Regions from separate parts of the Halomonas marinisediminis genome, predicted to be linked through region 1. Evidence: predicted binding sites of a transcription regulator. Region 1 holds the regulator's gene; the other holds the start of a gene.

The links. The regulator FNR, encoded in region 1, switches genes on or off when oxygen is low (the NO sensors DNR and NnrR bind a similar motif). The targets are predictions, from matches to a motif close to TTGATNTANATCAA.
Region 2: the regulator FNR is predicted to act here: its motif matches at 4,325-4,338, upstream of petA (ubiquinol-cytochrome c reductase iron-sulfur subunit).

Annotation. Positions count from the first base shown of each region.
Region 1 covers NZ_SLTR01000017.1:60,035-67,500, forward strand. The annotation lists gene E0702_RS12505 (FixH family protein) at 1-40, shown strand, start outside; gene E0702_RS12510 (heavy metal translocating P-type ATPase) at 55-2,544, shown strand; gene ccoS (cbb3-type cytochrome oxidase assembly protein CcoS) at 2,541-2,771, shown strand; gene E0702_RS12520 (sulfite exporter TauE/SafE family protein) at 2,771-3,478, shown strand; gene E0702_RS12525 (radical SAM protein) at 3,569-4,900, shown strand; gene fnr (fumarate/nitrate reduction transcriptional regulator Fnr) at 4,981-5,724, shown strand; gene ttcA (tRNA 2-thiocytidine(32) synthetase TtcA) at 5,866-6,783, opposite strand; gene E0702_RS12540 (3'-5' exonuclease) at 6,878-7,466, opposite strand, start outside.
Region 2 covers NZ_SLTR01000007.1:86,544-94,009, reverse strand. The annotation lists gene E0702_RS07295 (BON domain-containing protein) at 1-144, shown strand, start outside; gene E0702_RS07290 (ClpXP protease specificity-enhancing factor) at 251-730, opposite strand; gene sspA (stringent starvation protein SspA) at 784-1,410, opposite strand; gene E0702_RS07280 (cytochrome c1) at 1,549-2,316, opposite strand; gene E0702_RS07275 (cytochrome b) at 2,316-3,575, opposite strand; gene petA (ubiquinol-cytochrome c reductase iron-sulfur subunit) at 3,575-4,174, opposite strand; gene rpsI (30S ribosomal protein S9) at 4,391-4,780, opposite strand; gene rplM (50S ribosomal protein L13) at 4,794-5,222, opposite strand; gene zapE (cell division protein ZapE) at 5,442-6,611, opposite strand; gene E0702_RS07250 (YhcB family protein) at 6,817-7,275, shown strand; gene E0702_RS07245 (Nif3-like dinuclear metal center hexameric protein) at 7,352-7,466, opposite strand, start outside.

The DNA of each region.
Region 1 (7,466 bases):
CCCGAACGATGCCCCCGTCACCCTGAAGCCGGGCCTCTAGTCCGGCGCCCCGACATGACCGACACCCCCGAGACCCTGGACACCACCTGCTATCACTGCGGCAACCCGGTACCCACCGGCGCCAGCTGGTCGATCACCCTGGATGACATCCGCCACCCGCTCTGCTGCCCCGGTTGCGAGGCGGTGGCCCACGCCATCGTCGACGGCGGGCTGGCCAGCTACTACCGCTTCCGCACCGAGCTGCCGGAGCGACCCGACGAGCGCGGCGCGGCCGATGCCGACACCTGGACGGTCTTCGATGACCCCGGGCTGCAGCAGCAGTTCGTCCACCCCGAACAGGACGGCAGCGGCCAGGTGCATGTCACCCTGGCGGTGGATGGCATCACCTGCGCCGCCTGCGCCTGGCTGATCGAGCACCGCCTCAACGCCTTGACGGGCATCACCGCCACCGCGGTCAACCTCAGCCATCACCGGTTGCGCGTGACCTGGGACCCCGAACGGCTTCCCCTGTCTCGCATCCTGGCCGAGCTGGCGGCCATCGGTTACCCCTCCCAGCCCTATGAACCGGATGCCGCCCAGCTTCGCCTTCAGCGCGAGGAGCGCATGAGCATCCGACGCCTGATCGTCGCCGCTGCCGGCATGATGCAGGTGATGATGTTCTCGATCCCCCACTACTTCGCCGGCGAGGGGGAGATCAGCGCCGACTTCAGCGCCCTCTTCCTGTGGCTGGCCTTCGCCCTGACCACACCGGTGGTGCTGTTTTCGGCTCAGCCCTTTTTCACTGGCGCGCTGCGCGATATACGCAGCCGTCAGCTGGGCATGGATGTTCCGGTGTCGCTGGCCATCGGCTCGGCCTATATCGCCAGCGCCTGGGGGGTATTCGTTGGCGGCGACATCTACTTTGATTCGGTGGTGATGTTCACCTTCTTTCTGCTGTTTGGTCGCTATGTGGAGATGCGCGCGCGCCGGCACAGCGGACGCATCGGCAATGCGCTGGCTCAGGTGCTCCCGCTTTCGGCGACGCGGCTGGAGGATGACGGCCAGGCGCGCATCGTACCCGCCAGCGACCTGCACGAGGGCGACCGCGTACTGGTCAAGCCCGGCCACGGGGTACCCGCCGACGGCATCATCGAGGACGGCGAGTCCAGCCTCGATGAATCCATGCTGACCGGCGAGACCCTGCCGGTCAGTCGCGCGTTCGGCGACAGCGTGACCGGTGGCAGCCAGAACATCACCAGCCCGCTGATCATCCGTGTGACCCGCGCGGGTAAGGACGCCAGGGCCGCCAGCATCGTCGACCTGACCGACCGCGCCTTCGCCCACCGCCCCAAGATTGCGGAGCATACCGCCCGCCTCGCCCACCACTTCGTGCTGCAGGTGCTGATCCTCTCCGTGGTGGTCGGCACCCTGTGGTGGTTTATCGATCCTCAGCGCGCCTTCTGGGTAACCCTCTCGGTGCTGGTAATCACCTGCCCCTGTGCACTGGCCCTGGCTACCCCCACCGCGCTGACGGCGGCCCATGGCCAGCTGCGTCGACGCGGCGTACTGATCACCCGCGCCGACGCCCTGGAGACGCTGTCGAATCTCGACCGAGTGGTTTTCGACAAGACCGGCACCCTGACCGCCGGTGAAATGACCCTGGTCGAGGTCCGGCGAGTCCGGGACAGCGAAGGTCTTGACACCAATCACCTTGACGAGGAGGCGCTGACCCGCATCGCCGCGGCCCTGGAAACCCAGTCCGAGCACCCCATCGCGCGGGCCTTCGGCCCCTACCGTGATCACCGCCTGAGCGCCGAGGCGATCATCAACCGCCCGGGACTGGGGCTGGAGGGCACCCTTCACAACCGTCGGTGGCGGCTCGGCAAGCCGGAGTTCGCCGCCCCCGACCAGCCCCTGGCACCCCCGGGCGATGGCCAGTGGCTGTTGCTGAGCGAAGCCGGGCGGCCCCGGGCCTGGTTCAGCCTGAGCGACCGCCTGCGAGAGGACGCCGTCGACACCGTCGCCGCACTGAGGTCGCTGGGATTGAAGGTGGAGCTGCTCTCCGGCGACAGCGCCGACGCCACCGCCCGCATGGCCGAGCGGCTGGGTATCGCGCGGTGGCACGGCGGGGTCAGCCCGGAAGGCAAGCTTGCGCGCCTGCGCCAGCTGCAGGCCGCGGGTGAGCGCGTCGCCATGGTCGGCGACGGCATCAACGATGTACCGGTGCTGGCGGGTGCCGATGTGGCCATCGCCATGAACGGCGCCACGGACCTGGCTCGCACCCGCGCCGATGCCGTGTTGCTGGGCCCGCGCCTGATGCGTATCGTCGAGGCCGTCGCCGTCAGCCGCGCCACGCGCCGCATCATCAAGCAGAACCTCGGATGGGCGCTGGTTTACAATATCGGCGCCCTGCCGCTGGCCATGATGGGCTTCGTCACGCCCTGGATTGCGGCCATCGGCATGTCGGCAAGCTCGCTGGTGGTGGTCGGCAACGCTCTGCGTCTGACTCGCCACACCCCACTGCCACAGGAGGTGGCTACACCTTCGGAACCCCGCACCGCATGACTATTCTCTACCTGCTGATACCACTGACCCTGATCCTGCTGGGCCTGGCCTTGTGGGCCTTCTTCTGGGCGGTGAAGCACGACCAGTTCGAGGATCTGGAAGGACCCGCCTACCGCATTCTCTTCGATGAGGACGACAATGACCGCCCCACGGAGGAGCGCAGGAGCGGCGGCAAGGATGACGTCACCACATCGCCGACCTCCGAGCCATCGGACGAGACGCGCTGATGGACCCGACCGGACTGGACCTGCCGCCTTTCGCCGCCGCCTTCGTCTTCGGCCTGCTTGGCGGTGCCCACTGCATCGGCATGTGCGGCGGCATCATGAGCGCCCTCTCCTTCGCGGTGCCACCCAGCATGCGCTCTCCGGCGCGCCTCTCGGGCCTGCTGCTGGGCTACAACCTGGGCCGCATCACCAGCTACATGATCGCCGGCGTCCTGGCGGCGTCGCTCGGCACCCTGCTCTCGCTGACCGCCCCCGCGCGCCTTATCCTGCAGGGGCTCGCCGCCCTGATGCTGATCCTTATGGCGCTCTATATCGCCGACTGGTGGAAGGGGCTGCTGGGGATCGAGGCCCTGGGCAGGCGCCTGTGGCGCCATCTGGAGCCACTGGGGCGCCGGCTGATGCCGGTGGTCAAGCTCCCCCAGGCAGTGGCGCTGGGGGCGGTATGGGGCTGGCTGCCCTGCGGGCTGGTCTACTCCATGCTGACCTGGAGCCTGGCCATGGCGGATCCGCTGCGCGGCGCCTTGCTGATGGGCGCCTTCGGACTAGGCACCCTGCCGGCCCTGCTGGCCACCGGCTTTGCCGCGCGCCAGCTGAGCCGGCTGATCCGCCACCGGGCCACCCGCACCCTTGCCGCGCTCTCCATCATCGCCTTCGCGCTCTGGCAGCTATGGTTGCTGGCTCCCGGGGGAGGCCCCCACCATCCCGGCTGAGCACTATTCCACGCGGGGTTGACGCAGCTCAACGCCGGTCTCGGCACCACGCCCTAGCATGGGGAGTAGATCCATCAGCGGAGTCGCCCCATGCCCGTTCCTGCCAAGCACACCGTCCCCGCCGGGGCCTCGAGTCCTGCTCGAGAGCCGCTGCCCGGCGTGGGCGACCTGGTAACGGCCGCGGAGGTCGCCTACCCTGCCCCGCACCACTATCACGACGGCATCGGCGCCCAGGCACTGGAAATGGCCCTCGCCGAGCGTCCGGCCGAGGCACCCCTGGCGATCAAGGTGCGCCTACCCTTCTGCCACCATGCCTGCCGCTTCTGCGCCAGCCAGTGCGTCTCCTCCCGCAGCAGTCGCCAGGCCGACCCCTATCTCTCCCGCCTAGACCGCGAAATGGTACTGGCTCGGCGTCGGCTCAGCGGCCTGCCGCCGGTATCTCGCCTGCACTGGGGTGGCGCCCCCCCGGCCTTTCTCTCCCTGGACCAGATGAGTGACCTCTTCGATCGCCTGGACGCCCGCCTCGGCCTCTCCGGTGCCCGGGAGCGGGACTTCAGCATCGACCTCGACCCACGAGAGACCGATATGCTGACCCTGCGCCATCTGCAAGCGCTGGGCTTCAACCGCCTGAACCTGGGGGTGCAGGAACTGGATCCACGTGTACAACAGGCCATCAACCGCCTACAGCCGAGGGCCCTGACCGAGTCGCTGGTCGACGAGGCCGACCGCCTGGGCTTCCGGGAGCTGACGATGTCGCTGATGCTGGGGCTACCCTTCCAGACACCTCAAGGGCTCGTCGATACCCTCGAGCAGGTCATCGGCATGGTCCCGGCACGCATCCGCCTCTACCGCTATCGGCATCGCCCGGAGCACCACCCTGCCCAGCGCGCCATCCACCGTGACTGGCTACCCGACGCCTCGACCCGCCGGCAGCTGCTGGCCGTGGCTCGCGCCCGGCTCGACGCCGCCGGCTATGTCCATATCGGCCTGGGCCTCTACACGCGCCGCAACGACCCCCTGGCACAGGCCCAGGCCAGCGGCACTCTGGGGCATGGTCCGCTTGGCTTTACCCGGGGGCAAGCGGGTGATCTGCTGGGGCTCGGCGTGAACGCCACCAGCCGTATCGGCGACCTCTGGGTTCGTAACGCCGGTACGCTGGCGGCATACGAATCGGCACTCGATAACAGCCAACTGCCAACCGCACGCGGCGCCCGCCTGACGGCCGATGAACGACGCCACCGCGCGACACGCGAGACCCTGCTGTGTGGCCGTGGCGTCGACCCTGCCGACCTGCCGCCGAGCCCACACCTCGAGAGGCTCCACGCGGAGGGACTGATCGAGATGACGATTGAGGGAGTATCGCTGACCGCCGAGGGACACTGGCGGCTGCCCGACATCCTTGAGGCCCTCGCCCTCCCCTAGCCGCCGAGCCCCGCATAGTTTGCCCTGCCTGCACTTTGCTCCATAATGGGCCCATGACCACGATCAAGAAGGAAAGGGCCATGGCGGATACTCTCACCGGTCGGCGGCGATCCGTACTACAGGAGACGCGCTGTCAGACGTGCAGTCTCAGCTCTCTCTGCCTGCCTCTGGCACTCGAGGTGGACGACATGGACCAGTTCGACGCCATCATCCGGCGTCGCGCACCACTCAAGAAGGGCGAGGCGCTATTCCGCCAGGACACCCCCTTCTCCAGCGTCTTCGCGGTTCGCTCCGGCAGCCTCAAGCAGGTCACCACCGAGGGCAGTGGCGAAGACCAGCTGACCAACTTCTATCTCCCCAGCGAACTGGTGGGCCTCGACGGCATCGACGAACAATGCTACCCGGGTACAGTGGTGGCACTGGAGACCACCACCGTCTGCGAGATTCCCTTCGACCGCCTGGACCACCTCGCGGAGTCGATGCCGGAGCTGCGCGGACAACTCTACCGCAGCATGAGCAAGGAGCTGCGCGATGACCGCCGCATGATGCGCCTGCTCTCGCGCAAGACCGCCGACCAGCGCCTGGCCAGCTTCTTCACCAGCCTCTCCGAGCGTTTCCGCCGCCGCGGCTACTCGCCCTACAGCTTCCGCCTCTCCATGGCGCGGGCCGATATCGGCAACTACCTGGGCCTGGCGGTGGAGACGGTAAGCCGTATCCTCGGCCGCTTCCAGACCCAGGGCCTGGTCGCCGTCTCGGGGCGCGAGGTGAATATCCTCGATCTGCCGGCGCTCACCCGTCTGGCCGAGGAGGAGGGGGCGCACTAAAGCAGGAAGCTGGAAAAGCAGCATGACTTCGCTGCCAAAGGCGTCAAGTCCTGTTCTTCAAGCTTGAGCCAGCGAAGCAGGTGCTCTTCCAGCTCCGGGCGAAGCCCGGCTCTTCCAGGCGCGGAGCGCCGCTCTTCAAGCTTATAGCTCTTGCTGGATATCGATCCGGCTGGCCTGCATCCTGGCCTGCTTCTCCTCCAGCCCGGCGAAGTCAAACAACTCACGGTCGGCCAGCTGTGAAGGCGCCACATTGGTCACCGCCTTGAACATGCTTTCCAGGCGCCCGGGATGCTTCGCCTCCCACTCCGCCAGCATCTCCTTGACCACCTGACGCTGCAGGTTGGGCTGAGAGCCACACAGGTTGCAGGGGATGATCGGAAACGCCATCTGCCGAGCAAACTCGGCAATGTCCGCCTCCCGACAATAGGCCAGCGGCCGAATCACCATGTTCCGGCCATCGTCGGACAGCAGCTTCGGCGGCATCGACTTGAGGCTGCCGCCGAAGAACATGTTGAGGAACAGGGTCTCGAGGATATCCTCGCGGTGGTGCCCCAGGGCGATCTTGTTGGCACCGATCTGCTCGGCGAACCCATACAGGGAGCCGCGGCGCAGCCGCGAGCAGAGCGCACAGGTGGTCTTGCCTTCCGGGGTCTTCTCCTTGACCACCGAATAGGTGTCGCGCTCGAGGATATGATAGTCGACCCCGGTAGTCTCCAGGTACTCGGGCAGCACATGCTCGGGAAAGCCGGGCTGCTTCTGATCGAGATTCACCGCCACCAGCGAGAAGTCGACCGGGGCGTTGCGCTGCAGATTGCGTAGGATCTCGAGCAGGGTGTAGCTGTCCTTGCCACCGGACAGGCACACCATCACCCGATCTCCCTCATGAATCATGCCGTAGTCGATGATGGCATTGCCTACCAGGCGACGCAGCCGCTTCTGCAGCTTGTTGAATTCACGCTTGTCCTGGGTACCGGGCTGCTGCTGGGGCGAGGCTGGCCCGGAGTGGGTGAGGGGCGCGCTATCGCGTTCGCGGGGGTCGAAGGTCACGGCGTCTTGCATAGGTCTTGGCGCTGCCAGTGCGGGCAAAAATGGAAAGGCGCCCATCCTACCATCGGCGACAGCGCCAGGCGACGCCAGACGCCACTCGTGCCGACTAACTCCCGGCGGCGTCAGCGCGCTCCAGGCGCAGGAACATCAGCGCGGTGGTCACCGCATCCCCCAGGGCGGTATTGCGCCCCATGACCGGCACTCCCAGGCGCTCGGCGGCACTCTCGAAGCGCGGCAGGTTATCGATTGCCGGGTGCCGACGTCGCAGTCGGCGCCGCCACAGCTGGGCCACATCCACGGTGGCGTTGGGTAGCTCGAAGCCGAAACGCGGACGCAGCTCACGGTTGAGAATCGCCAGGTCAAAGCCCAGATGCCAGCCCACGAGAGGGCGATTGCCGACGAAGTCGAGCAGCCGCGCCAGGGCGCTGTCGATGCTCTCGCCATTGTCGAGGTCCATGCCACGCAGGCCATGGATGCGGATGGAATCACCGGTCAGCGAGTCGGGGCGACGAAGGCGCAGATCCAGGGAGTCACTGGTGAGGATATGATCACCACGCACCCGCACCGCGGCGATCGACACCAGCTCGGCGCTGCGGGTATCCAGGCCGGTGGTCTCGGTGTCGATCACCACCATCTCGTCACCGGTATAGGGGCGAAACAGCCAGGCGTACTCGCCGTTGGCATGGCGCCGCTGA
Region 2 (7,466 bases), on a different contig from region 1:
AGCCGCATCCGAGTGATCACCGAGAATGCCAGCGTCTATCTGATGGGCATCGTGACCCGTGCCGAGGCCGAGCGCATCGTCCAGGCGGTCTCGCAGCTGGGCGGCATGCAGCGCATCGTCAAGGTCTTCGACTATCTCGACTAAGCCGGCTCGACTGAACCGAAACAGCTCGACTGCTCGCTGCAAACGCAATACGGCAGGCCCCAAGGCCTGCCGTATTGCATGGTCCACCACCGCGCTGGCATAAGAACTACTTGATCACCCGCAGGGAAGGCCTTCCCTTGGGCGGCCGTCGAGAGCCCTCATCCTTCTCTTCCGACGCCTTCTTCTCCTGCGAGGTGTCGGCGTCACGCTCGACCTCGGCCAGCGTCGGCAGCTCGTCCTCGGCCGGCTGGGGCATCACCGGTTCATGACCGAAGACCATTCCGACACCATTCTCGCGACCATAGATGGCCACCAGGGCATCAATCGGCACCATCACCCGCATGGGTTGACCACCGAAGCGCGCCTCGAAACTGATCGCGTCGTTCTCCATCGCCAGCTCACGAACGGCGTTTGGCGACAGGTTGAGAACGATCTGGCCATTCTGTACGAACTGTCGCGGCACTTCCACCTGGGGATGCTCGGCATCGACCACGATATGGGGCGTGAGGTCATGGTCCAGCAGCCACTCGAACAAGGCTCTGGCCAGGTAGGGGCGACTGGATAGGCTGGGACGACTGGAGTCCATCGCCTCTCCCTCCTGCATTGGCCGGCCGCCCGAAGGCGGCCGGGAAAAGTGTATCAGCTGCGAATCTCGCGTTCGCGCTCGCTCAGTGACGCCTTGAAGCCGTCTCGCTCGAAGACTCGCTCCATGTAGTCGAGCAGGGGGACTACCTGTTTCTCGGGCAGCTCGATGCCCAGGGCGGGCAGACGCCACAGAATCGGTGCCAGGCAGCAGTCCACCAGGGTGAACTCCTCGCTCATGAAGAACGCCATGTCCTCGAAGATGGGCGAGATTCCGACGAGACTCTCACGCAGCTCCTTGCGCGCCCTGTCCGCCTCTTTCTTGCTCCCCTGCTCGATCTGCTCCACCAGCGGGCACCACTCGCGCTCGATACGGTGCATCCAGAGGCGACTCTGGGCACGCGCCACCGGATAGACCGGCAGCAGCGGGGGGTGTGGGAAGCGCTCGTCCAGGTACTCCATCATCACCTTGGACTCATACAGCACGAGATCTCGATCCAGCAGGGTCGGCACGCTGTTGTAGGGGTTGAGATCGGCGAGATCCTCGGGGGGCTGGTCCGGGTTGACCTCCACGATGTCTACCGCCACCCCCTTTTCGGCGAGCACGATACGCACCCGATGGCTGAAATGATCGGAGCCACCGGAATAGAAGATCATCGACGACCGCTTGGCCACTACACCCATGAAACAATCCTCGCATCAAATCGAATAACCATGATAACACGCGGGCCTCGCTCCGCGGGGAAGCGATTGACGCGACACATACGTCACGGGGGCGCATGGCCGTCGGCCATGCGCCCCCGTCTCTCTGCAACCCGTCGGTCAGTGGATGTCGCGCCAGTACTCACGCTTGAGCAGGTAGGCAATGACGCCGAAGATGAAGATGAAGATCAGCACCTTCGGGGCCAGAGCCTGGGCCTGCAGCTTGGATGGCTCACCCACATAGGCCAGGAAGTTGGTCAGGTCGTAGACCGCCTCCTCGAACTCATCCGGCTCCAGCTCGCCCGGCTGAGTCACCTGGAGCACATCACAGGACTGGTACTTGCCTGTCAACGGATCGAGCTCGGCACCCTCAACAGGACGATCGGTCTCGGAGCACACCATCTCCTGCACGCCCTGCAACGGCTCGAGCACATTGGGCATGGCCACCATGTCGAACACGGCATTGTTCACACCAGTACCGGTGCTCGGGTCCTTGTAGAACGAGAGCAGGTAGGAGTAGATCCAGTCGGTACCGCGCAGTCGTGACTCGAGGGTCAGGTCAGGCGGCGGCGCACCGAACCAGGCCTCGGCATCGTCCTTGTTCATGGCGATATGCATCTGGTCATTGAAGGCCAGATCCGAGGAGAAGATCAGATTCTCCTCGACCAGATCCTGAGGCATCCCCAGGTCCTCGGCAGCACGAGCGAAGCGCTGGTGCTCAAGCGAATGACACCCCATGCAGTAGTTGGTAAAGAGCTGCATGCCCCGCTGCAACGATGCCTTGTCATCGAGGTCGGGGGTCATGGAGTACGGGACGCTCGCGCCTCCAGCGGCAATGGCCGTGAGGGGCACCAGCGCGAAGAGCAGTGCGAACAGTTGCTTTTTCATTAGCCAGTCACCCTCTCCGGAACGGGTTTGGTCTTCTCCAGCCGAGTATAGATCGGCATCAGCAGGAAGAAGGCGAAATAGACGGCGGTGCACACCTGAGCCAGCACGGTACGGCCATCGGTAGCCGGCAGCACGCCCAGGACCCCCAGAATGACAAAGCTGATCGCGAACAGCACCAGCATCACCTTGGACATCCAGCCCTTGTAGCGCATGGAGCGCACAGGGCTGCGGTCCAGCCACGGCAGCACGAACAGCACCGCGATGGCAGCGCCCATGAAGATCACGCCGAGAAACTTGGCATCGAGCCCGAACAGCGAGAAGGTGATCGCACGCAGAATCGCGTAGAAGGGCGTGAAGTACCACACCGGGGCGATGTGGTCCGGCGTCTTCAGCGGGTTGGCCGGCTCGAAGTTTGGCTTCTCGAGGAAGTAGCCCCCCCCCTCGGGGAAATAGAAGATCACCACCGCGAAAACGAACAGGAAGACAGCCACGCCGACGATATCCTTCACCGTGTAGTACGGATGGAAGGGAATGCCATCCAGCGGCTTGCCGGTCTCGTCCTTCTTCTTCTTGATGTCGATGCCATCAGGATTGTTGGAACCGACCTCGTGCAGGGCGATGATATGCAGCACCACCAGCGCCAGGATCACGATGGGCAGCGCCACCACGTGGAGGGCGAAGAAGCGGTTGAGGGTAATGCCCGAGATCAGGAAGTCACCACGAATCCACTGGGTCAGGTCGGGACCGATGACCGGAATCGCGGAGAACAGCGAGATGATCACCTGGGCACCCCAGTAGGACATCTGACCCCAGGGCAGCAGATACCCCATGAAGGCCTCCGCCATCAACGCCAGGTAGATCGCCATGCCGAAGATCCACACCAGCTCGCGGGGCGCCTTGTAGGAGCCATAGAGCAGGCCGCGGAACATGTGCAGGTATACGACCACGAAGAAGGCCGTGGCGCCGGTGGAGTGCAGGTAGCGAATCAACCAACCCCACTCGACATCGCGCATGATGTACTCGACGGAGGCGAAGGCGCCCTCGGCAGAGGGGTTGTAGCTCATGGTCAGCCAGATCCCGGTAAGAATCTGATTGACCAGCACCAGCAGGGCCAGCGAGCCGAAGAAGTACCAGAAATTGAAGTTCTTGGGGGCGTAATACTTGGACAGGTGCTCCTGCCACATCTGCGTCGCGGGGAAGCGCTCATCGACCCAGCGCATCAAGCCCTTTTCCGCCATCGGCTTGTTCGGGTTACCCATCAGGCAGTCTCCTCATCTTCGCCAACGATGATGATATCGTCGGACTCGAAGCGGTAAGGCGGCACCTCCAGGTTGGTGGGCGCCGGCACCCCGCGGAATACCCGGCCCGCCAGATCGAAGCGCGAGCCATGGCAGGGGCAGAAGAAGCCACCCGGCCAGTTGTCGGTGCCCACATCGTCCGCATCGGGCTCTGGACGAAACAGCGGTGAGCAACCCAGGTGGGTACAGATGCCGATCAGGACCCCGATCTCGGGCTTGATGGAGCGCAGGGGGCCATCGATGTAGGCCGGCTGCTGCGGCACGTCTGATGCAGGATCGGTAAGCCGCGAGTCATCGAACGACTCGATGCGCTCGATCATCTCCGGAGTGCGGTTGACGATCCACACCGGCTTGCCACGCCACTCCACGGTCATACGCTGGCCGGGTTCAAGCTTGGACACATCAGCCTGAACCGGCGCGCCCGCCGCTCTCGCCCTGGCACTCGGCTGCCAGGAAGCCACAAAGGGGACCGCAACCCCGACAGCACCAATCCCACCGACAACGGTGGTAGCACCCACGAGGAAACGGCGCCGACCCTTGTTCACGCCGTTATCTGCCATTTCAAGGTTTCTCCCATCAGCTTACCCGTTGACCCATCACGGGCATCATCCCCGCGACCACGGACACCAAATGCGGTACATGTTAAGAAATCGCGCCGCCGTGCACAAGGAAAAGGACCCTGCCCAAGACGGCTTGATGCACACAAATTGTTGACGCAGAACAAGAAACGCCCGGGTTGATAACCCGGGCGTCGCATACTCCATGGCGGCTGGTGATCAGCGCTTGGAGAACTGCGGACGACGGCGCGCCTTGCGCAGACCAATCTTCTTACGCTCGACCTCACGCGCATCACGGGTCACATAACCCGCCTGACGCAGCGGCGCACGGAAGTCTTCGTTGTAGGCCATCAAGGCACGGGTAATGCCGTGACGAATCGCGCCGGCCTGGGCAGAGCCACCGCCACCCTTGACGGTGACGTAGACATCGAACTGACCAAGGGTCTCGGTCAGCTCGAGGGGCTGACGAACGACCATGCGGCCGGTGACGCGGCCGAAGTACTGGTCCAGCTCACGGTTGTTGACGGTGATCTTGCCGGTGCCCGGCTTCAGGAAAACGCGGGCAGTAGAGGTCTTGCGGCGCCCGGTACCGTAGTATTGCTGTGTCATGGCGGAGATTCCCTCAGATGTTCAGTTCTTGCGGCTGCTGGGCGGCGTGCGGATGTTCGGCACCGGCGTAGACCTTGAGCTTGGTGTACATGGCGCGACCCAGGGGACCCTTGGGCAGCATGCCCTTCACGGCACTCTCGATGATACGCTCGGGAGCGTGATCAAGCATCTTGTCGAAGGTCATGGAGCGCAGGCCACCGGGATAGCCGGTGTGACGATAGTAGGTCTTGGCCTTGGCCTTGTTGCCGGTCACCTTCACCTTCTCGGCGTTGATCACGACGATATAGTCGCCGCCGTCCACGTGGGGGGTGTACTCCGGCTTGTGCTTGCCGCGCAGGCGACGAGCGATTTCGGTGGCCAGTCGGCCGAGCGTCTTGTCCGCGGCGTCGACGACGTACCAGTCGCGCTCGACGGACTGCGGTTTGGCAGTGAACGTCTTCATGAAATCTCACCAATCAAGTGTATTGGGTTCTGCCACCGGATGACCGGCATGGAACCATCCCTATTCTTCTTGGTTGGCCTCGACGCGCGAGACCAACGAGTAGAGCGCGCGAATTCTACATGAATGCGGCCCTGCTGTGCAATGCCGGTGCAAGCCGTAAGCCAAGCCTAGGTCAAGGGAACTTACTGTTCAGAGCTCACAGCCCCGGGTGCAGTCCGGCTAAGGCTTGTGGGCTAGGGCGAGGTAGTCGTGGGACTGCATCTCCTGCAGGCGAGAGAGGGTCCGCTCGAACTCGAACTCCAGGCGGCCGTCGCTATAGAGCGACTCGGCAGGCACCTCGGCGGACATCAGCAACTTGACACCCCGGTCGTAGAACTCGTCGACCATGTTGATGAAGCGCCGCGCCTGATCATCTGACTTCCCATCCATGCGCGGCACATTGGAGACCAGCACGGAGTGAAACTCCCGCGCCAGCTCGATGTAATCGTTCTGGCTGCGAGGCCCATCACAGAGCTCGCGAAACTCGAACCACACCACATCATCGTGGAGTCGACGTGCGTGAAGCACACGATGATTGATTTCCAGAGGAACATCGGACTCGCCATCCTGGCCGGCTATTGCGCGGAAGCTACGTGCCAGCTCGACCTCCGCGGCATCATCGAGCGGCGAATGAAATATCTCGGCACGCTCGAGCGCCCGCAGCCGATAGTCGATACCCGAGTCGACATTGACCACCTCGCAGTGCCGCTCCAGCAGATCGATGGCGGGCAGGAAGCGCGCACGCTGCAGCCCCTCCTTGTAGAGCTCGCCGGGCACGATATTGGACGTTGCCACCAGTACCACGCCTCGCTCGAACAGCGCCTCGAGCAGATTGGCAAGGATCATCGCATCGGTGATGTCCTTGACGAAGAACTCATCGAAGCAGATCACCCTGGCCTCGGCCGCGAACTTGGCGGCAATCAGGCGCAGGGGGTTCTTCTCGCCCTTGTAGTGCTCGAGCTCGTTATGCACCCGCTGCATGAAGCGGTGGAAGTGGGTGCGCATCTTCTCGGGAAAAGGCAGGGACTCGTAGAAGGCATCCACCAGATAGGTCTTGCCACGACCCACGCCTCCCCAGAAGTAGAGGCCGCGAATCGCCGGCGGGTCCGTCTCGGCGGGCTCACTGCGCGCTCGCTTGCCGAACAGCCCCGCCACGCGCGAGGCCAGCCCGCCTCCCGTTGAGCTGGCGCGGGCAGGTGCCTGGGGCGAACGCAGCAGATCGTCATAGAGACGCTGCAGATGCTCCACGGCCTGGGCCTGGGCGGCATCATACTGGAAGTCGTGGCGTTCCAGGTCGGCCCGATAGCGGGCCATGGGGGTCGGGCGAGTGTCTCGATTGGCGGCATTCATGAGGACGAAAACGGCCTGTTTCGGCTTCGACAGGAGGCATATTATACGCGTCTGAACAACGAAGCGCATCGCTGGTGCCAGCACGCGTTGACCCATCGCCTAGGCTCGCCCCTATAATAGTGCGCGTCGGGGCCACCGCCCCACCATCGGATCCGCTCGCCGTAACGTCGGCCGCAGGATCGTTCACCGCCGCAGGGAGACCGACGTGGACGAGAGCAACATCAACTGGATTCTAGCCATTGCCTGCCTGCTGGCCGGTGTCGGCTTGGGGGCACTGGGATACCACCTGCTCTATGCCGGTACCGACGGTATGCAGCGTCTGCGCCAGCGCCTGGCCGAACGCGACAGGGAGCTTTCGGCCCTGCACGACGGCATGGGCGAACACTTCGACGAGATTGGACGACTGACGGAGACACTGCGCCAGAATGGCGAGGCGCTGGCCGCGCGCCTCGCCGCAGACGCCGACACCCTCGGTGTACGCTCCCGACCGGCCCGTGGTCTGGCCATGGATGAGGCCGCAACAGCTACCGAAGAAGGGAGCGATAACACTCCCCCAACGCCCCGTGACTACGCCGACGGCTCGGGCGGCACCCTGTCCGAAGACTTCGGTCTCAAAGAAGCCGATAGCCAGGATGGCGAGAAGTTCGACGCTCCCCGCTACTGAGCCGTTCGACGCCTGCCACTACTTTTTGTCACGATCGAGGCCCCGCTTCATGAGGCGGGGCGCTCACTCCCTGGGACTATGCCGGGTTGTCGATATCGACGAAACGGTGCTCGAGGCTGAACTCCACGCCCAACCACTCCCCCAGAGCCCGAACGCCATCTCGCTCGGTGGCATGATGCCCCGCACAGAGG